DNA from 2 places in the Paenibacillus motobuensis genome. Region 2 is predicted to be linked to the other one. Evidence: a T-box and tRNA genes for the amino acid it is inferred to sense, from the RefSeq annotation. Region 2 holds a T-box; the other holds one or more tRNA genes.
The links. A T-box is a leader RNA that pairs with one kind of tRNA and senses whether it is charged. The one in region 2 lies ahead of argS (arginine--tRNA ligase), so its partner is inferred to be a tRNA-Arg.
Positions count from the first base shown of each region.

Region 1: it has a tRNA-Arg gene. The T-box ahead of argS (arginine--tRNA ligase) is inferred to sense a tRNA for this amino acid. The anticodon was not compared.

Region 1 covers NZ_BAAACX010000008.1:6,003-17,125, forward strand. Annotated here, with positions in the region: gene ABD014_RS08220 (bifunctional metallophosphatase/5'-nucleotidase) at 1-1,082, opposite strand, end outside; tRNA gene ABD014_RS08225 (tRNA-Gly) at 1,308-1,382, shown strand; tRNA gene ABD014_RS08230 (tRNA-Arg) at 1,386-1,462, shown strand; tRNA gene ABD014_RS08235 (tRNA-Pro) at 1,489-1,565, shown strand; tRNA gene ABD014_RS08240 (tRNA-Gly) at 1,573-1,643, shown strand; gene ABD014_RS08245 (cation diffusion facilitator family transporter) at 1,763-2,719, opposite strand; gene ABD014_RS08250 (ArsR/SmtB family transcription factor) at 2,737-3,072, opposite strand; gene ABD014_RS08255 (glycoside hydrolase family 11 protein) at 3,424-4,059, shown strand; gene ABD014_RS08260 (formylglycine-generating enzyme family protein) at 4,245-5,096, shown strand; gene ABD014_RS08265 (RHS repeat domain-containing protein) at 5,362-7,302, shown strand; gene ABD014_RS08270 (hypothetical protein) at 7,316-7,819, shown strand; gene ABD014_RS08275 (BlaI/MecI/CopY family transcriptional regulator) at 7,968-8,273, shown strand; gene ABD014_RS24830 (HYD1 signature containing ADP-ribosyltransferase family protein) at 8,523-8,681, shown strand; gene ABD014_RS08280 (DUF6881 domain-containing protein) at 8,693-8,992, shown strand; gene ABD014_RS08285 (hypothetical protein) at 9,080-9,286, shown strand; gene ABD014_RS08290 (hypothetical protein) at 9,460-9,732, shown strand; gene ABD014_RS08295 (hypothetical protein) at 10,272-10,661, shown strand; gene ABD014_RS08300 (hypothetical protein) at 10,835-11,123, shown strand, end outside.
Region 2 covers NZ_BAAACX010000004.1:392,364-403,486, reverse strand. Annotated here, with positions in the region: gene accD (acetyl-CoA carboxylase, carboxyltransferase subunit beta) at 1-353, shown strand, start outside; gene ABD014_RS03180 (acetyl-CoA carboxylase carboxyltransferase subunit alpha) at 354-1,451, shown strand; gene pyk (pyruvate kinase) at 1,575-2,996, shown strand; gene ABD014_RS03170 (acyl-CoA thioesterase) at 3,121-3,540, shown strand; gene ABD014_RS03165 (FxsA family protein) at 3,630-4,022, shown strand; T-box leader at 4,106-4,335, shown strand; gene argS (arginine--tRNA ligase) at 4,397-6,148, shown strand; gene ytvI (sporulation integral membrane protein YtvI) at 6,172-7,290, opposite strand; gene ABD014_RS03150 (citrate/2-methylcitrate synthase) at 7,641-8,753, shown strand; gene icd (NADP-dependent isocitrate dehydrogenase) at 8,847-10,145, shown strand; gene ABD014_RS03140 (hypothetical protein) at 10,293-10,718, shown strand; gene ABD014_RS03135 (SDR family oxidoreductase) at 10,886-11,123, shown strand, end outside.

The DNA.
Region 1 (11,123 bases), on a different contig from region 2:
ATGGCTGCGCACGATATCTCGGCTTCGGTCACTTCCATCTGTACCCGGTTAACGAACTCCGTGAACGAGTGGTCGGCCTGCCGCGCCTCGAATGGGTCAGGTATCGTCATATCCCCTTCGGCTGAACCAATCGGTTGATCCAACCATGCTTGTGTTTTCTGCTCATCTTCTGCGAACATGGCGAGTAGTTCCTCATCCGCACCTACCGAGTCATCCAGGTGAAGCAACTGGGCTGTTTTGTGGCGAATCGTCCAGGAGCCATCTTGCGTTGGTTCGAATTCCAGCTGGACTTTGGCAATGGATTGACCAGCAAATCCAGGCTGAGCAAATGCGACACCGTTCAGTTCGCCAGCAAGAAGTCGATGCTGATGGCCTGTTAGAAGGACGTCTACGCCTTCCAGACGCGTACACATCTCGTAGCCTTGGTTCTCACCGGTAAGTGGTTCCGTTGGCTCACCTGTGGCCGGATCGCGCTCAAAGCCGCCATGGTAGCAGAGGACAAGGGCGTCGGGACGTTCGGATGTACGAATCTGGTTAATCCAGTACTGAGCAGACTCCAGAGCATCTTTAAAGGCTAGTCCCGAAATATTATTGGGCTCTTCCCAGTTTGGAATATAGTGTGTGGTTACGCCAAGGACGGCAATGCGGATTCCCTCAGGCATGTCGAAGATCTTGTAAGGCTGTCCGAAAGCGGGTTGTCCGTCCGTCTCGCCCACGATATTGGCGGATAACCATGGACAATTTGAAGCATCGACTGCGCGGCCTAACAAATCCAGCCCGTAATTGAATTCGTGATTGCCGAACACAGCCGCATCGTATTGAAGTGCATTGAGAGCTCTTGCGGCAGGATGGATACCGCCTCCATCGTACTTGGCGTAGTGGTACATAAACGGCGTGCCCTGTAAAATATCCCCGTTGTCGAGCAGCAGCAGCGCCGGATTTTCGCTTCTCTCCTGATGAATGATGCTGGATAGCTTGGCGAGTCCAAGCGGTTTATCCCCAGGGCCACGGTAATCCGTCGGGTAAATATGGCCGTGCAAATCGCTTGTTTCTAATAACGTAATCGTAACGGATTTTGGCAAGTTCAATTCTATATTTCCTCCTGAATAAATGAAATTATAGTTTAACTTTATAATAATAGTATAACTAATTGAATTTGGCTAACACAAAGGCCGTATTTGGAGAAGATGCAATAAGTAATGGAATTTATGATCGTTAAATTCAAAAAAAGCTTGCAATGCTATGACATGCCTGGTATTATATTTATTGTCGCTAAAAAAGTTGAAATTGCAAACTGCTATTGATAGGCGGACGTGGCTCAGCGGTAGAGCATCGCCTTGCCAAGGCGAGGGTCGCGGGTTCGATTCCCGTCGTCCGCTCCATTTGCGCCCTTAGCTCAGCTGGATAGAGCGTTTGACTACGAATCAAAAGGTCAGGAGTTCGAATCTCTTAGGGCGCGCCATTTCAATTAGATAACAGCATTTTTCCCGGGATGTAGCTCAGCTTGGTAGAGCACCTGGTTTGGGACCAGGGGGTCGCATGTTCGAATCGTGTCATCCCGACCATCATTTTGCGGGTGTAGTTCAATGGTAGAACTCCAGCCTTCCAAGCTGGTAGCGTGGGTTCGATTCCCATCACCCGCTTTAGTAACCCTTGGTGCACAAGGGTTTTTTATTTGCGCAAATTTTCCGATCGTTCATAAGAAAATCCCACCGATCCATTAAGGTCAGTGAGATTTTTGATTATTCATTAGTAATTCCTATCAGTGCTGATGGCCATGTTGGCGGTGTCCGGAAGATTCAGCCTTCACGGTACATAGAATCGAATTGTCATGTCGATGGGCAGAAGTCTCTAATTGAATTGTCATATGGTGAATGTTCTTGTGTTCAAGGTCATGTTCGATTTGACGGAGCAGTCGCTCACTGTCAGCAATGGACAATTGATCATCTACAACGGCGTGGCAGGAAAGTGCATTTAACCCGCTTGTAATCGACCAAACGTGCAGGTCGTGAACGCTTTGAACACCTTTTGTATTTTGGATGGTTTGAATCACTTCGTTCATATCTACATTTTGTGGAGTTCCTTCCATCAGGACATGGAGTCCGGATTTCATAACATAGTAACCGCTGCGTAATACAAGTGCGGCAACAATGACACTTGCGAGTGGATCTGCCCAGCCCCAACCGAAGAACATAATCAGCAGCGCGGCAACAATCGCACCAACGGAACCAAGCATATCACTAATGACATGCAAGTATGCTCCGCGCATATTCAAGTTCTCTTCCACATCCCCACTGCGCATCATAAACCACGCTACAAAAATATTGACCAGTAAGCCAATTGAGGAGATGATTAACATTCCGGTTGAAGCAACTTCAGGTGGATTTTGAAAACGCTGAATTGCCTCGTAAAAAATATAAATCGCAATTAATACGAGGGTCACCCCGTTAAGAACCGCTGCTAATATTTCAAATCGTTTGTATCCATAGGTTTTGCTATAGTTTGCGACCTTTCCCCCAAGTGTAAAAGCCAATAATGCAACACCAAGGGATATGGCGTCACTTAACATATGACCTGCATCAGATAATAACGCAAGGCTGTTGGTAATGAACCCTCCAAAAGCTTCAACAATCATATAGCCTGTAATAATAATAAAACTTATCAGTAATGTCTTTTTATTTGCGCCATGTGAATGGTCATGTCCATGATCGTGTCCCATTGTATATCTCCCCTATATTAAAGATGTGCAGCATGCTCAATTGCCTTCTCCAGTAAATTCATAACGTGATCGTCATCTTCTGAATAATACAAAGTAGTGCCTGCTCTTCTAAATTTGACCAATCTTAAATTTTTCAAAAAACGCAATTGGTGGGAAACACTCGATTGGCTTAAATTTAGTATCTCTGCAATATCATTGACAGAATGCTCCCCTTTACATAATAAATGCAAAATGCGAATTCTTGTTGGGTCGCTCAACGCTTTGAATGTTTGCGAAACGACAAATAACGTTTCTTCATCCAAATCCTGCGTTCCGTCATTAAATGCCTCTTTGTATTTCTGCTCTTCACTCATTTATTACACTCCTCTATAAGGATAATTAAATATATATGAACATATACTCATATTATCATATATAGATTATAATACTCTCTATAGAATGTCAATCGGAAAGTTCCACATCCATTTCAGTCTTGCTGTTTCCCAAAGATAAATATAATATCTAAAAAAAAGACGTATAAACCTTTAATTTGATAAGTTGTTATGTAAACGCTTTATTTCTATAATTTACAAGTAAGGAGGTGGAATTAGAATTTTAAGGAAGAAAAAACAGTAAAAGTTACGTACTGCAAGTAAAACCGACAGAAGGATGTAGGGTAGTAGTGTAGGGCGTAGTTGCAAATCATATATTTAAGGAGGTATTCCATGTTCAAGTTTAATAGGAAAATAATGACGGCATTACTCGTAGCAGCGATGAGTTTTAGTATGTTTGCAGTGACCTCCAGTGCAGCAACAGACTATTGGCAGAATTGGACCGATGGTGGTGGAACCGTGAATGCGGTTAATGGATCTGGCGGTAATTACAGTGTGACATGGTCAAACTCTGGTAACTTTGTTGTGGGCAAAGGCTGGGGTACTGGATCACCGTCCAGAACCGTCAACTACAACGCTGGCGTCTGGGCACCAAATGGCAACGGGTATTTGACTCTCTATGGATGGACAAGAAACTCTCTCATCGAATATTACGTTGTGGATAGCTGGGGAACTTACCGCCCTACTGGAACGTATAAAGGAACGGTATCGAGTGACGGGGGCACGTATGACGTTTATACAACCATGCGGTACAACGCTCCTTCCATTGATGGTACACAAACATTCCAACAGTTCTGGAGTGTCCGTCAGTCGAAGAGAGCGACTGGAAGCAACGTTGCTATTACTTTTGGCAACCACGTTAATGCATGGAAGAATTATGGAATGAATCTGGGCAGCAGTTGGTCTTATCAAGTGTTAGCTACAGAAGGATATCAAAGTAGCGGAAGCTCTAACGTAACGGTGTGGTAATAGGTCGACTGTAAGCAGGACGATGGATAGGTGCCAGACCGATTTTTTGAAGTATTAAGAAAGTCTCTGAATTACTGAATAGCGCCAAAGGCCTGCCGGCTTACACCCGGCGGCCTTATATTTATTATCTTCTGTAGATGTCCCCGATTAACAACTTTTTCCATTCGTTTAAAGGAGATATATCCATGAGAAAATTATTCACTTTCGTTCTAGTAGCACTAGTATTCGTTGTCAGCGCTTGTTCACAAGAGAAGCTAGGGAAGAAAGATGCTAACAATAGTCTTGTATTTGTTGAAGGTGGGACGATGACGAACACGAAGTCCAACTACTATGGAAAAAGTGTAACCATATCAAATTTCTATATCGGTAAATATGAAGTTACTCAAAAAGAGTGGGCCGAGGTTATGGGGTATAATCCTTCAGGATTCCAGGGAGACAATTTGCCGGTTGAAATGGTAACCTGGTACGACGCTATTGAGTACTGCAATCAGAGAAGTATCAAAGAGGGCCTGGCCCCATACTACAATATCGATCAGAACAAACAGGATCCGAACAATATGAGTGAGAACGATAATATGAAATGGGTAGTAACGATTAATGAAGGAGCCAACGGCTACCGATTGCCGACAGAGGCCGAGTGGGAATATGCTGCTGGTGGAGGCCAGATGAGCAAGAGCTATACCTACAGCGGAAGTGATAAGGCAGATGATGTAGCATGGTATTGGAGAAATGCCGGAAATAAATACTTATCAGGGGATTGGAACTGGCCAATTATAGAAGACAACAAAAATAAAACCCAATCTGTTGGTGCCAAGAAGGCTAATGAGCTAGGGCTTTACGATATGTCAGGCAATGTAAGGGAATGGTGTTGGAACTGGTATGGAGAGGAGCTGGATAGTAGCAGCGGATCTTTTCGGGTTGTGAAGGGCGGCGGCTGGATTGGAGATGTTAGCAACAATGAGATTGCTTTCCGCGGCAAGTTCGAGGCGAATGGCCTAGGCCCTGACCAGGGGTTTCGTGTGGCTCGCAGTGAGTAGACTAGACAAGGCTTAGCACCGTATAAAGCAAGCAAGGGAACGATTCAGTTTCCCCTTGGTAAGCCGACCCCGTATGACTTGATCACCAGATCCTAAAGTTCCGAGTCGCCGAGAATATAGCCAAAGCCGAACGTAAAGCGAAGCCGAAGAAATAAATAATGTTCTCCGTAGAAAAAGCCGTCATTCAATCCTGGCGATAAGCAGGTGAGAATGGCGTTTTTTTGCGTGGTAAGCAAGGCGTTCGCCTTTTTTTTTTGTACGACCTATAAATAATGATTACAGTGCAGAAAAACAAGCAAAATTTGCGTACAACCAGCGCAGCGAACTCGTACGGATAGAAGACTGGAACGGGGTTACTGATATTCAACGCGATGTGCTGGGGCAAATAACCCGTGTAACCGATCCGAAGCAGCGTACAGTGAATTATACATGGACACCAGTTGGCAACAAAGCAAGTTTAATTACGCCAGACGGTAAACAGACGACATATGATTACGATGCACTCAATCGACTGAGTAGTGTGAAAGACCATGCTGGGACGACAGCTTATACGTACAATGCAGCGGGCCAATTGATCGAAAAAATAGCAGCTAACGGTAGTACAACGCAATACAGCTACAACTCACGTGGTCTACTGGAGAAACTAAGCGAGCAAAATCAAACTGGAAACATTTTAAATAAACACGAATACAGCTATGATGCAGCGGGAAATATTTTAAAATGGATCGAAACAATCGACGGCAAGAAGCGTGACAAGTCATATACGTATGACGAACTAAACCAATTGATCCAAGTGATCGATCAGGGTCAAGAGCGTACGTACCGCTATGACAGCTTTGGCAATCGGATCGAGAAGGCCGGAACTGGAGATTCGACTACCTACAGTTATAATAGCGCTAACCAACTGTTAGAGGAAAAATCAGGCGGTGTGCAGAAGAAGTACCAATATGATCCACGTGGTAACTTAACTACGGTGACCATAGGCAGCAAAACACTAGAGAGCTACACGTTTGATGAAACGAATCGACTCGTCCAAGCGGTAAAAGAAGGAAAAACGGCGGAATACCGCTATAACGGACAAGGCGCACGCATCCAGAGCAAAACCGCTGATAATACACAGGATTTTGTTACCGATCTAACCTCAGCTTATAACGATCTGTTAGCGGTGTACGAAGGTGAAATGCAGCAAGCCAGCTACACTTACGGTTTAAACCGCCTTCAAGCCCACTTGCCAAATGGTCAGAGTGAAACGTATTCTTATGACCACTTGGGCAGCATCGTTGGCTTGCAGGATCAGCAAGGGAAAATGATCGAGACGCATCGTTACGACGAGTTTGGTGTAATGCAAACTCCAACGCAGACTGATCGAGCAGTTGACTTTGCTTACACAGGCTATTCGTATGAAGATAACGGCTTGTATTATGCGCAGGCGCGGTATTATAATCCGGAGATTGGGCGGTTTATAAGTGAGGATACGTATGAAGGAAATATCCTGAATCCGCTGAGTCAAAACTTATATACGTATGCGCAGAACAATCCTGTGGGCTATGTTGACCCATCAGGTCATAATCCTTTACTATTCTGTCTTATTCCAGTAGTAGGACAAGCGACGTGTTCAGCGGTTGCGGCATCAGTGATAGAAGCCGGAGTGTTTGTGATAGGTGTATTTGGGGTATTGGCATTGGATGATGTTATGGAATCTGCTGCTCCAAAGGAAGTTCCTAAGGTTAAAGTGCCTGTTGTTCCGAAATTAGAGGTTATTAACGGTGGTAAAGGGAATAAAAAGGAAGTTCCTGAACAGAAATTAAAACCAATCCCAGTGCCAAAGGGTGATGGGAATAATAAAAAAATAACAAAAATTTATCGTATGGGTAATGATAGCCCTTGGAATATGACGCCGAGACCAGTGGATGTACGTGGAGGGTTGTCTTTTACGCTTAAGAAACCCGCTAGTAGGCATGTGGAGACAACGATAGAAGCAATTAATTCAACAGGGATACTCATTGCGATTATAGATGGGGTAGATCATGTTTCCGTTAGACCGCTAAATGGGAGTATATCCTATTGGGCGTCTCAACGGCCCAATTCAGGTGACCCAGTGAGAGATTCTAGTAGTTATAATGCCCGAGGACAATGGAATATTTATACTACTGCTTTGCTCAAGGTCATAGGGTCTTATAGCAAATGGGTATCTCAAAAAAAGTGAACGGGGTATTACTATGAGTCAAATTGATGAATGGCTTAATTTAATGAGTAAGGCTGACGAAATGATGAATACAAAGGGAGATGTTGACTCTACGATTCCATTCCTGGTTGAACTTTTAGACATATATCAAAATGCTCATCTGGAAGATGCTGCAGCCAGAGTTACACAATATTTACTTTCTTTTGGTAGCGCAATAATTCCATATTTAAATTTACAGCAACAGGAGACGAACTTTATCCACTATTTTTGTGGCTACGTTATGCCGCAATGTTCAGATGATTTATTAATGATGATGCGAGAGCAACTTTGGGGAGTAATACAAAGGAATGATACTTCTGAAGAAACAGATCTAGTCGTGATTGATTATCTTCTTCAAAGGAAAGTTTTTATTAATGAGCTAAAAGAAATTCTAGTGGAAAAGAAGAAACATATGGAGCAAGAACTAATCCAAGGGGATAGTCCTTTTATCCAAAATTACTTAGGAAGTTTAAATAACATATTACGAAGCTATCAATGACAAGTTTTTATTAAAGAGTGATCCTATAATTCACAAAGAACCTTAGCAGACTTTATGTCCGTTAAGGTTCTTTTTATTAGATAAAATGGGAAGTGTTGGAGTAGTGTAACAATATGACTATTACAACAGTCGTAAAGGAGGCGAAATATTGAAGCTATTTGATGCTGAATTAAAGGTGATGGAAGTATTGTGGAGTCAAGGGCCATTAGCGGCCGGACAGCTTGCCAAGATACTCACGGATGAAATCGGGTGGAACCGAAATACAACTTATACGGTTATTAAAAAACTGGTTGATAAGGGAGCCGTCCAAAGAACAGATCCTAATTTCATATGTGAAGCATTGGTTTCAAAGGAACAAGTTCAGGAGACGATCGGATTAATAAATAAAATGTTTAATGGTTCAACGGAATTTCTTTTCGTCCTTCATCGACGAAAAGCATTTGTCAGATTCTGAGATCGAAAAATTAAAGCAAATTGTTAAGGATCTGAAAAAGTGAGGTGAGGAGATAAGTTTATTTCTAATTGAGACAAGTATCTCTGTAGCAATTTTCATTCTTGTCACTGTGTGCTTGAGCGCTCTGTTGATAAACAATATACAGTGCTGAGAAACAAGTGAAATTTGCGTACAACCAGCTCGGCGAACTCGTGCGGATAGAAGCCGGGGTATTTGTGATAGGTGTGTTTGGGGTATTGGTATTGGATGATGTATCAAAGGAAGAAGTATTCAAAGTATATAGCCATAGATGTGACCGGCCTAAACGTTACTAAAGGGCGAGACAGCGTCTATGTCATCAATACTTCAGTGCCCTTAAATATTACAGGAAGAATTATGGGATTTGGGAATGTTCCTGCAAAGAATTAGGAGGGATTCATTTGAAATATTTGAAATGCAAATGGATTCATGATTTTATGAATGAACCAACGATAATAATATCTGAGATTGACGAAAACCGATTCGAGACCCGAAAAATTGAAATTTTTAGGGACGGAAAGTTTGGACTCGCAGCACCTAATCTAGAGTATATGAATACCCGTCTAGGTGAAGTTCCTTTGCCTGATATGGAGGAGATTGCGAAGGACGAGCAATTCGAAGTACAAAGTATTTCGAGTCAGGAGTTTAATGAAATGTGGAGGGATAAAATACAATCATTTATTAGATTGCTTAAAGATTGAACCGGTAATCACCACAGTTGTTTCGATTTATAAGGTCCATGGAATTGGATCATAGGAGAGTTTCAGATTAATGGGGATAACTTCCATATGATGAACGCGGAATTCCTTGGAGATGAAATTTGTCCTTGTTGTGGGTTTCATTTTGGTTTTAATGATGATGGTGTCAATAAGGAGGATTCCTATTATCGTTGGCGTGAAAAATGGGTTGCAGATGGATGTATTTGGTTTTCAAAAAGTAGACGTCCACATGACACATGGAATCCTGTTGTGCAATTAAAAAAAATGCAAAAGTGAAGTCACGAAGTCTATGTCACGCCACATACGAGTGTAATAACTCCATGTGGTTTTTTCTTTTTGCTGCCCACGACAAACGTGGAAAGAAAATAGCCGATTAGTGTGAGCGCGGCGGGAAATATCATAAACTGGGTCAGAAGCGTACGTATCGTTATGATAGCTTCGGCAATCGGATCGAGAAAGCCGGAACTGGAGGCTCGACTACCTACAGTTACAATAGCGCTAACCAACTGTTAGAGGAAAAATCAGGCGGCGTGCAGAAGAAGTACCAATATGATTCACGTGGCAACTTAACCATGGTGATCACTGGCAGCAAAATATTAGAGAAATACACGTTTGATGAAACGAATAGACTCGTTCAAGCGGTTAAAGACGAAAAAACAGCGGAATACCGTTACAACGCACTAGGCTTAAGCATCCAGAGCAAAACCGCTGATAAAACGTAGGGCTTTGTTACTGATCTAACATCTCTGTTAGCGGTGTATGAAGGTGAAATGCAGCAAGCCAGCTACACTTATGGTTTAAATCGTCTTCAAGCCCACTTACCAAATGGTCAGAGCGAAACGTATTCTTATATACCACTTGGGTAGTATCGTTGGCTTGCAGGATCAGCAAGGGAAAATGATCGAGACGCATCGCTACGACGAGTTTGGTGAAAATGCAAACTCCAACGCAAACTGATCGAGCAGTTGACTTTGCTTATACAGACTATCCGTATGAGGATAACGCTTTGTACTATGCGCAGGCTCGCTACTATAAGCCGGAGGTTGGGCGGGTTATTAGTGAGGATATACGTATGCGCAGAACAATCCTGTGGGCTTTGTTGACTCATCAGGTCATAATCCTTTACTATTCTGTCTTATTCCAGTAGTAAATTTCTAGTTCCAGTTGGGGGTACACAACTTGTTGAATACAGGGCTTACAACGCGGTGGTGGAACAATAAATATTGGGACATACATTCCAAGGCGAAAAGAGGCTACAAATATGAGTTATGCACATCTACAATCGTGGTTTGAATCTCCAAGAGAATTAACTGACACAGAAAAGGAATGGTTGAACAGGTTGCTTATCTCAGAACTGGTTGATAGAATGATTTTGCAGAAACAAGTTGCAAAATCAAAAGTAATTGGAGAGTGCTTATGTGGTTGCAAATCGGTAAATATGCAAGTTGACTCGACAGCACCCAGATATCCTCATACTGAGAGGATTCCAGTCGAGATGACTGCATTTGAATCAGGCAAAGCTCCAGTAATGTTCCTACTGCATATAGTCAATGGATATATTAACGAATTAGAAGTGCTAAGAGCAGACTCAAGTCCAATAGATGACGCAATTGATTTATCAAACATAGAATTGTCTATTAATATCAAGTAAACTCTAGGTGCTTCCGCCACATGTGTGTAACAACTCCATGTGGTTTTCTTTTTTTGCCCCGAACATTATGTTTCATAAACAAAAAGCCTAACTGCACCCTATAGAGTAGACTTTATAAAATACGTCATTCTATAGGGTGTTTTTTTGGCTCAAAACCATCAAGGAGAATTAATATGGATTTTATAAATATGATTAAGAAAAATGTAAACTTTAGTTCGACACCAGGAATTCTTTTAGAAATCAAAGACTCACTGAGAGGCGAAGATAAGGTGAAACAATTTGATGTGAAATTTATAGAAAATGTATATATTATTGAGATTAAGTTACAGGAATTTAATTTATCAAATGTACAACATGTGTTTTCAGAACTTGTTGGCTTTATCCAATATGAATCTGTTTTTTATGAAAGGTCAGATAAATTTGATCAAATAGTTTATGATCTGATTTCAATTAGTAGCAGTC
Region 2 (11,123 bases):
TGCAAGAGAGTATCCTCAGTCTGATGCAGATGGCGAAGACGAGTGCAGCTTTAGCCCGCCATAATGAACAGGGTGGATTCTACATTTCGGTCATTACCGATCCGACTACGGGAGGGGTATCGGCCAGCTTTGCTATGCTTGGTGATATTATCATCGCTGAGCCGGGAGCTGTGTTCGGATTTGCCGGGAGAATTGTCATTGAGCAGACGATTCGTCAGAAGCTGCCAGATGATTTCCAGACCGCGGAATTTAACCTGCAGCACGGTCAGTTAGACCTCGTAGTTCATCGTAAAGAGCTTAAGGCGATGCTGACCAAATTGATCGACTTGCACAGCGTGAAGGGAGGAGCATAAATGGCTGGAGAATTGCCTTTTGAGACACCTCTTGTGAAACTGCGTGAGAAAATTAATGAACTGAAGCAGTTTGGCCAGGAGAAGGGAATCGATTTCAGCGATGAAGTTGCACGGCTGGAGGAACGTTACAAGCAGCTGGAGGAAGAAATATACAGCTACATAACGCCATCGCAGAAGATGCATCTGGCTAGACATCATCAGCGTCCAACCTCGTTGGATCTGATTAACCTGATCTTTGAAGATTTCATTGAGCTGCATGGGGACCGTCAATTTGGAGACGATCTAGCCATTGTGGGCGGTCTGGCTAAGCTGGATGGAACCGCTGTTACGGTCGTCGGCCAGCAACGCGGTAAGGATACGAAGGACAATATCGCCCGATTCTTCGGTAGCCCGCATCCGGAAGGGTTCCGCAAGGCACTGAGACTGATGCATCAAGCTGAGAAGTTCGGCAGACCCGTTATCACCTTTATTGATACCAAAGGCGCTTATCCAGGCAGTACAGCAGAGGAGAGAGGCCAATCCGAGGCGATCGCCCGCAACCTGTTGGAGATGGCTGGGCTTCGCGTACCTGTGATTTGTGTAGTTATTGGCGAAGGCGGCAGCGGTGGCGCTCTAGCACTTGGTGTCGGCAACCGTGTTCTTATGCTGGAGAACGCTATATATTCTGCGATCTCGCCAAACGGAGCAGCTTCGATCTTGTGGAAGGATGCCTCCAAGGCGGATAAGGCGGCCGAAGCGATGAGGATTACTGCTCAGGACCTGTTGGAGATGGAAGTCATCGAAGGTATTATTCCTGAACCACGCGGTGGTGCTCATCGTGATTACGAGACAACCGCAACAGCGATCAAACAGGAGTTGCTTATTCAATTGCAGGAATTGTCCATTATGAATTCGGACGAGCTGCTGGAGGATCGCTACAGAAAGTTTCGTAAAATCGGCAAATTTACGGAGAAGGCAGAAACTTATGCCGAACTTTCCAATTCCGATGAAGCGGCAACTGCTGAGCCTGTGCTGGAAGTCAAGCAAGAGCTGGACGAAAAACATGCGGAAGATAAAGACAAAGTTGTTATAGAATCTACCGGTTCAGGAAATGAATAGGACAGTTATATTGTTAATATGACAAATTCCCTATACAAATCGGTCAAACTGTAGTAAATTTAGTTGTTGGAAAAGATGAATTAAAAAAGTATAGAGAGAACCTAAAAACGGAGGAAACCCAAAATGCGCAAAACAAAAATCGTATGTACTATCGGTCCTTCCAGTGAATCGTTAGAAAACACCAAGAAATTAATCATGGCCGGAATGAACGTTGCTCGCCTGAACTTCTCGCATGGTGATTTTGAGGAGCATGGCAACCGAATCAAGACGATTCGCCAAGCGAGCAAAGAGTTGGGGAAAACGATCGCCATACTGCTGGACACCAAAGGTCCTGAAATTCGCACCGGTAAATTGAAAGAAGAGCCAATTGAACTTGTACAAGACGAGTTCATCACTTTGACCACCGAAGAAATCCTCGGTGACAAGAGCCGTATCTCCATTACCTACAAAGAGCTTCCTGGAGATGTGAAAGTGGGTTCGACTATTCTGATCGACGATGGTTTGATCGGATTGACCGTTGAAGAAGTTCAAGGTACGGAAATCAAATGCCGCATTGTTAATGGCGGTACGATCAAGAGCAAGAAGGGTGTTAACGTTCCAGGCGTAAACATCTCTTTGCCAGGTATTACAGAGAAAGACGCTAACGATATCAAGTTTGGGGTTGAACAAGGCATCGATTTCATTGCGGCTTCCTTCGTTCGTAAAGCAAGCGACGTACTTGAAATTCGTAAACTGCTCGAAAGCTTAAACGCAGCACATATCCAAATTATCTCGAAGATTGAGAACCAGCAAGGTGTGGACAACCTGGATGAAATCCTTGAAGTGTCTGACGGCTTGATGGTAGCACGTGGTGACCTTGGCGTGGAAATTCCTGCTGAAGATGTGCCACTCGTGCAAAAATTGATGATCGAGAAATGTAACCGTGCTGGTAAGCCAGTTATTACTGCAACGCAAATGCTCGACTCCATGCAGCGCAACCCAAGACCTACCCGCGCTGAAGCAAGTGACGTAGCGAATGCGATCCTTGACGGCACAGATGCAATCATGCTCTCCGGCGAGACGGCTGCTGGTAAATATCCGGTAGAGTCTGTTCAGACGATGTCCCGCATCGCTGAGAAGGCTGAGTCTGCGCTTGACTATCATGGAATTCTCGTGAAGCAAAGAATCGCTCAAGAGACTACCGTTACCGAAGCAATCAGCCAAGCTGTAACGACTTCAGCGCTTGAACTGAACGCTAAGGCGATCATCACTTCGACAGAAACAGGCTATACGGCTCGTATGGTATCGAAGTATCGTCCACAAGCACCGATCATTGCTGTAACGACTCAAGATCAAACCTTGCGTCGCCTTGCTTTGAACTGGGGCGTTATTCCGGTTAAAGGTCATACAGCTACATCTACGGATGAAATGTTCGACAATGCTATGAAGGGCGGACTTGATTCCGGTGTCGTTGTTGATGGAGATCTCGTAGTCATTACGGCTGGAATTCCACTTGGAAGCTCCGGTTCGACGAACCTGATCAAAGTTGGCCAAGTTCATAACTAATTTATAAGATGCACGGTTATGTGCATAGAGATAAGAAGCAATGGGACAACCGGCGACGGTGTGCCATTGCTTTTTTTTCAATAGAGATCGATATAATTAAGCACAAGAGGAGGAATTATAGAGCATGTATGTAAGTGAGCTCGGCATCACGCCTAAATATTTTGAATATGATATGATGGGAATTATTTATCACTCACATTATTTGGAGTGGTTCGAAGCCGGCCGGTTGAAGTTAATCCAGGATCTTGGCTTAAGCTATTTCGAGATGGAGAAGTCCGGTTACATCTCTCCGGTTCAAGAGATGAAAGTCGAGTATAAGCGGGGAATCCGTTATGGTGAAGAGGTGCTGCTTCGCACTTGGATCAAGCAGAACGGGGGAGTTAAGACCGAATATGCTTATGAAGTATTTAACGGAGAGGGGACATTATGTGTCGTAGGTACATCGGTCCATTATGTTGTTAGACGTGAGGACTTTAAGCCTGTGCAATTCAAAAAAGTGTTTCCTGAATGGTACTCGGCATTTGAGAAAGCGAGCAAGTCCTGAACAATTTTGATTCTGGAGTCTCAAAACGGTAAAATATGATTCATAGGAATTTCTTGCTGAAGAAACTTGCTAGTGAAAAGGAGTTATTTATGCGCAAATGGATTGCCGTTTTGATTGTATTATTTCCAATTGTAGAGTTTTGGGGATATGTTGAGGTTGGAGGAAGGCTGGGCGTAGGCAGGACGATCTTCCTGACCGTTGCGACTTCGATTATCGGCGGCTTGATGATGCAGTTCGAAGGCAGCAAGGTCATGGCAGATGCGAAATCGCAAATGAATGGCGGGCAGATTCCCGGACGCACGATGTTGGATGGAATGTGTGTGTTCTTCGGCGGAATTCTGCTGCTGATTCCCGGCTTTGTCACGGACATAATTGGGTTTACGATGGTGTTCCCGCTCACTCGTCTGATCTACCGGAAGCTGCTCTTGAAATGGATAGAGAAGAAGATGAAGGATGGTTCGATCACATTTTATCGTCGTTGACTTATGATGGTTTCATGTATACAATATTTAAAATTACTTGTTCAAAAAGGTCGGTTTTCAGTACTTTTTGAACTTCCTTTATATGAAATTCTACGATCGGGAGAGTAGCTCATACTAACCTGCAAATAGCGAGCCGGGACGGTGCAAGCCGGTGCAGAACAGGATGAGTGAAGCGCACCCGGGAGATGATCTTCTGAAGCTAAGGTGAGTAGGGAGATCCGGCAGCTGGACGTTAACCAGCCTTAAGCAGGTTGGATCAGTAGGTCCAGCACGTAGAGTGGTACCGCGGGAACATAAGTCTCTCGTCTCTTCAATAGAGATGAGGGGCTTTTTTATTTATCATTTTTGGATATAGCGATAAGGAGCTGAAGTAAATGGATATGGCAAAATCAAAGATTGCGCAATGGATCTCCGGACTGTTGACTGATACTCCTGCACAGGAGATTATGGCGATGCTGGAGTATCCGAAGGAGGAATCGCTGGGGGATCTATCCCTGCCCTGCTTCAAACTTAGCAAGAAGCTGCGGAAGTCTCCGATGCAAATTGCCACTGAATTGAAAGAAGCGTTAGAGGCGAAGGCAGAAGGAGATGAATTCATCGACCGGATCGAGGCGGTGTCCGGATACTTAAATCTGTTCCTGAAGCAGAGCTACCTCGCTGGGAACGTCGTGCTTACGATTCTTAACGCCGGAGAGCGTTACGGATCTAGAGACATCGGCGCCGGGAAGACGATTGTGATCGATTTCTCTTCGCCCAATATCGCCAAGCCATTTCACGTTGGCCATTTGCGTTCAACGGTCATCGGCAATGCGCTGTATCGAATTCATTCCTTTTTAGGCTATCAATCCATCGGTGTTAATCATCTAGGCGACTGGGGCACCCAGTTCGGCAAATTGATTGTCGCCTATCGACTGTGGGGGGATGAAGCACGGCTGGAGGAAGGGGCGATAGATGAACTGCTTGGTCTGTATGTGAAGTTCCATAAGGAAGCAGAACATGATCCTGGTCTGGAGGATGAAGCGAGAGCCTGCTTCCTGAAGATGGAGCAAGGTGATGAGGAAGTGTTGGCCCTTTGGCAGCGCTTTGTCGATATCAGCCTGGCTGAGTTCCAGAAAATATATGATCTGCTCGGTGTAGAATTCGATTATTTTACAGGGGAGAGCTTCTATAACGATAAGATGGAGCCGGTCATCCAGGAACTGAAGGATAAGCAGCTTCTTGAGGAGGATGAAGGAGCCTGGCTCGTTCGTCTGGATCAATACAACATGGCTCCGGCTTTGATGTTGAAGAAGGATGGTAGCACCCTTTACCATACCCGTGATGTGACGGCGGCGCTCTACCGTAAGCAGACTTATTCATTCGACAAAGCACTGTATGTTACGGACTATGCACAGAATTTGCATTTTGCGCAATTGTTCAAGGTTGTAGGGCTGATGGGCTATGACTGGGCAGAAGATGAGATGATTCATGTTCCCTTTGGCCGAGTAACTCTGGAGGGCATGAGCTTATCGACCCGTAAAGGAAATGTCGTGAAGCTGGAGGAAGTACTGGAGCAGACGATTGAGAAGGTTAAGGAGATTATCGAAGTAAAGAATCCCCAGCTGCAAAATAAAGATGAGGTAGCTCGTCAGGTCGGAGTTGGCGCTGTCATCTTCAATGACTTGAGTGCGAACCGGATTAAGGATATCGTCTTCTCCTGGGATGATGCGCTTAGCTTCGAGGGCGAGACGGGGCCATATGCGCAGTATTGCTATGCGAGAACCTGCAGTGTATTGCGCAAAGCGGCCGGAGATCAGCTTGCCGGAAAGGCAATAGTTGATGCCTTACTACTTGCTGAACAATTCGATCCTGCCAAGCTGCAGCATCCTACCGAGATCGCCATATTAAAAGAATTAGCCTTGTTCCCGGAACGAACTGTACAAGCCGCAGCCAAGCTGGAGCCGTCGATCGTTACTCGCTATTTGATTGACTTGGCTCAGGCCTTCAATCGCTTCTATCATGATTGTCCAATTCTCGTGGAAGATGAGAGGCTAAGAACGGCTCGTCTTGCCTTGGTTAAATGCGTACAAATTACACTTAAAAATGGATTCAATCTGATCGGATTACAAGCACCAGAGGAGATGTAGCTGTAGAGGGGAGCCGCTAGGCATTATTGCGCTCTTCCGTTCATGATATAGTCCCTCAACTCATGAAAGACGCCGGCTTTAATAACGGCATTAATAACGACAAGGGAGACAGGGCCGATAATAAGCCCGAGTACACCGAACAGCCGCAAGCCGACGAACAAAGAGATCAGAGTAGGCAATGGATCGAGTCCGACGCTGGTAGCCAGCACCTTGGGCTCGATCAGTTGTCTGGACACAAGAACAACTCCGTATAAAATAGAAAGACCGATGCCAAGAGCAATGTTGCCAGTCATGAAGGCGTAGACGAGCCAAGGGATGAGAATCGTGCCGACGCCTAAGTAAGGAAGCAAATCGACTAACCCGATCAGAATGGCATAAGTAACCGGCGAATCGACTCGCAGGATGAGAAGTCCGATGCAGACAACGAAGGCAGTAATCGAGATCATAATGAACTGGGCCCGCAGGTATCCGAATAGCGCCATTTGCAGATTACTCCGTATAATACCCCCCATTTTGAACCATCCCTTAGGCATAATTCCAAGGATCATGCGTTTGTTCTTGTCCCAACCGTTGCTAATGAAGAAGGCAGATAGCAGGATGATTAACAGAATAAGGCCTAGACTGGGCAATGAGGTAACCACGTTGATAACACCGTTCAGGAAGCTAGTAATGATTCTGGAAATTGCATTGCTAATCGTTAACGCGGCATTATCAATATTTTTGGTGAAAGTGTCACCGTAGCCTGGATTCCGTACGATAAAAGAATTTATTTCATTAAACAGCCGCTGCAGCTCCTCGTTCTGGCCCCAGGATATGAACTGATCACGCCACTCCCCGATATGCTCATTAGCGGTGTCGGCAAGATGGATCATTTCCTTAACCATACGGGTGACGGCTGCTGTAATGACGATGGCTCCGGCCGAGAAGTAGACAAGAATGGCCAGTATGACAGAAGCCCAGCGAGGCAGCCTCAATGTCTCTTGCATCCAACGTACGAATGGATTCATAGCATAGGCGATAATCCATGCGATCAGAAAGGGGTAGATGAGCGGCAGAACCCAGTAAAATAAAAGGCAGATCATCAGCACCGCAAGACATACCCAGGCACCACGCAGTATTCGTTTTACAACAACGTAATCCATTCGTATCCCTCCCCTTTGGACTGGACAGGTTTTACTCTATTTCTATTTCTCTTCCGAAATTAGTATTACAGAAACAATATTTATTGGATGATGTGACTTTTGTCGTTGCAATTCGGAAGAGATTACAAAAATTTCTTTATATATGTGAAAAAATAATTTGATGTGTCTATCATGACTCAAGTTGTTCCCTTGCTCCAAGAAATCCAGTATGATTATTTAAAAGAGTTTTAGTGTCAGATCCTCCCTAATATTTCATCCACGATGCTATATTACGAAAATTTTAAACTTCAAAATTGAAAATGTTTTCAATGGTTTATTTTCCCAATTTCGTATTTGAAGGAGAGATGTACATGACAGCTACCAAAGGACTTGAGGGTATTGTCGCTGCGACTTCCTCAATCAGCTCCATACATGATGGCGTGCTGGCTTATCGAGGTATTAATATCGATGATCTGGCGGAACGGGCAAGTTTCGAAGAGACTGCTTATCTGCTATGGTATGGGAAGCTGCCAACTCAGACCCAGCTTGCTTTCCTACAGCAGCAGTTGAGTGATTATGCGGCTATTCCGGGGCCATTGCTGGCCCAATTGAAGTTGTTCCCGTCTGATGCTAACACGATGGCCGTTTTGCGTACAGCCGTATCGGCACTAGCTCTATATGATGAGAATGCGGATGATATCTCCAGAGAAAGCAATCAGATCAAGGCGATTAAATTACAGGCGCAAATTCCTACGATTATTGCCGCTTTTGCCCGGATTCGCGAAGGCAAGGAGCCACTTGCTCCATTGCAGAATGTATCGATCGCGCACAATTTCCTGTATATGATGACCGGTGAAGAACCGGATGTCGTAGCAGTCAAAGCTCTGGACCAGGCGCTTGTGCTGCATGCTGATCATGAGCTGAATGCTTCAACCTTCTCGGCTCGCGTGACCATTGCGACGCTCTCGGATATTTATTCGGGGATTACGGCTGCGATTGGAACCTTGAAGGGACCGCTGCATGGTGGTGCGAATGAAGCCGTGATGAAGATGCTGTCCGAAATCGGCAGCCTTGATAATGTAGAGTCTTATATTCTGAATAAGATCGCGAACAGAGAAAAGATTATGGGCTTTGGACATCGCGTATACAAGAACGGCGATCCGCGTGCCAAGCATCTGCAGAAGATGTCTCGACAGCTCGGCTTGCTTAAGGGAGACTCTACCTTATTTGAAATGTCATCAAGAATTGAAGAATTGGTAACAGGCCAGAAGGGCCTCAGACCGAATGTCGATTTCTATTCTGCTTCGGTATATACCATGCTTGGAATTCCATCCGATTTATTTACTCCGATCTTCGCGATCAGCCGCTTGTCCGGTTGGTCTGCACATATTCTCGAACAGCTTGACGATAACCGGATTATTCGTCCGCGCGCTGAATACACGGGTCTTATTAATCAGAAATATATTCCAATCGATCTAAGATAATGGTCTGGCGGGAATTCTTCCCGCCAGTTATGTTAGAATGAGAACAGGTGAATAGCCTGTTCATTCAATATATACGAGGAGGAACCTATAAACATGCTGCAACTTTCTAAGTTTGACCTTCCAACAGAAGGAGAAAAAATCGTAATCGATAACGGCAAATTGCAAGTTCCTAACAACCCAGTTATCCCGTTCATTGAAGGGGATGGAACAGGCCGTGACATTTGGAGAGCGTCCAAGCGCGTATTGGATGCTGCGGTAGAGAAGGCTTATAACGGCGAGAAGAAGATCGCCTGGTACGAAGTGTTTGCAGGGGAAAAAGCCTTCAATACATACGGAGAGTGGCTACCGGCTGATACGCTGAATGCAATCCGTGAGTATATTGTGGCGATCAAAGGGCCGCTTACGACCCCGATCGGTGGGGGGATTCGCTCCTTGAACGTGGCGCTGCGCCAAGAGCTTGACCTGTATGTATGTCTGCGTCCTGTACGTTATTTTGACGGTGTACCTTCTCCAGTGAAGCGTCCGGAGCTGGTAGATATGGTCATTTTCCGTGAGAATACAGAGGATATCTATGCAGGCATCGAATACAAGGAAGGCTCTGAAGAAGTGAAGAAAGTGCTCAGCTTCCTGCAAAATGAGATGGGCGTTAATAAAATTCGTTTCCCTGAGACTTCAGGAATCGGCATTAAGCCGGTATCGGAGGAAGGTTCGAAGCGGTTGGTTCGCGCGGCAGTTGAGTATGCGATCAAGCATAACCGCAAGAGCGTAACCCTCGTTCACAAAGGGAACATTATGAAGTTCACAGAAGGCGCCTTTAAAAATTGGGGCTATGAAGTGGCTGAAGCCGAGTTTGGCGATAAAGTATTCACATGGGCTGAATATGACCGCATCAAGGAGCAATCCGGAACAGATGCAGCCAACAAGGCGCAGCAGGATGCGCAAGCAGCCGGCAAGATCATCATTAAGGATGCGATCGCCGATATTGCCTTGCAACAGGTATTGACTCGTCCGACTGATTTTGATGTGATTGCAACGCTGAACTTGAACGGTGACTACTTGTCCGATGCTCTGGCAGCGCAAGTAGGCGGGATTGGCATTGCTCCAGGAGCGAATATCAACTACGTAACAGGACACGCCATCTTTGAAGCTACGCATGGTACGGCTCCGAAATATGCGGATCTGGACGTGGTAAATCCGGGCTCGGTCATTTTGTCTGGCGTTATGCTGCTTGAGCACTTGGGCTGGCAGGAAGCGGCTGACCTGATCTATAACGGTCTGGAGACTTCGATCAACAACAAGACGGTAACTTATGATTTTGCCCGTCTGATGGAAGGCGCAACTGAAGTGAAATGCTCGGAATTCGCCGATCACGTCATTAATAATATGAAATAATAGGGAGCCTAGAAGAACGCTCGTTATTCTAGTTAGTAGTCTTCAAGAGGAAGGAGTCTCCTTTGGTAGGAGGCTCCTTTTATTTATTGGCAATGATAGGTATAATAGATTGTAATAAATCTAATTTATTTTGGAAGGATGATGGAGTTGTATAAATTTATGCTATTTCTGCATATCGTAGGCACCTTGGCGTTAGGGTTCTACCTGGTGCTGCCTTTTGTAATGGCGAAAGTTAACAAATTGTCCCCTGCCGCGCAGGAAGGAACAATGAGCGCTGTGAAATCGCTGAACACCTTCGCACAAATTGGCCTTGTCATTCAATTATTGAGTGGCGGGTATATGATCAGTAAGGGAGAATATTCCGTACCTTGGATGATCATTATTGTCATCTTGTTCCTTGGCATCGGCGCTGTAGGCGGTATTATGGGTAAACCGCTGCGTCTGGCGATTGAAGGGATCCGGGCGAATCGCAGCATTTCCGCTGAGAGCAGCAAGCTAGCTACGTTGAGCTATGTCGTAGCGCTGCTTGTACTCCTGATCAGCTTCTTCATGGTATTCAGCTCTATCATTTAAACTTCTATATCATACTAAGTTAAGTTTAGAACTCCTGGTCTTCATCTATCGGATGGTGATCGGGAGTTTTTTGATTTTGTCATGTGCAGGACCGCATAACCTGCTTCCCCAGGCCCATCTTAATATAGATGGACAATAACTGAACAGGAAGGAAGCGACATATCGATATGGCTAGTAGTGGACAGAGTAAACCGACGATGCCGCCACAGCATCAGAATCAACAGCCTGGGTTGGAGCATAAGATGAATCCCCTGCCGGACTATGAGGGACCCTACAAAGCGGCCGGTAAGCTGATGAATAAAATAGCTCTAATCACCGGCGCTGACAGCGGCATAGGGAGGGCGGTTGCCGTTGCTTATGCCAAAGAAGGAGCAGATATCGCCGTTGTCTATTTAAGTGAGCATG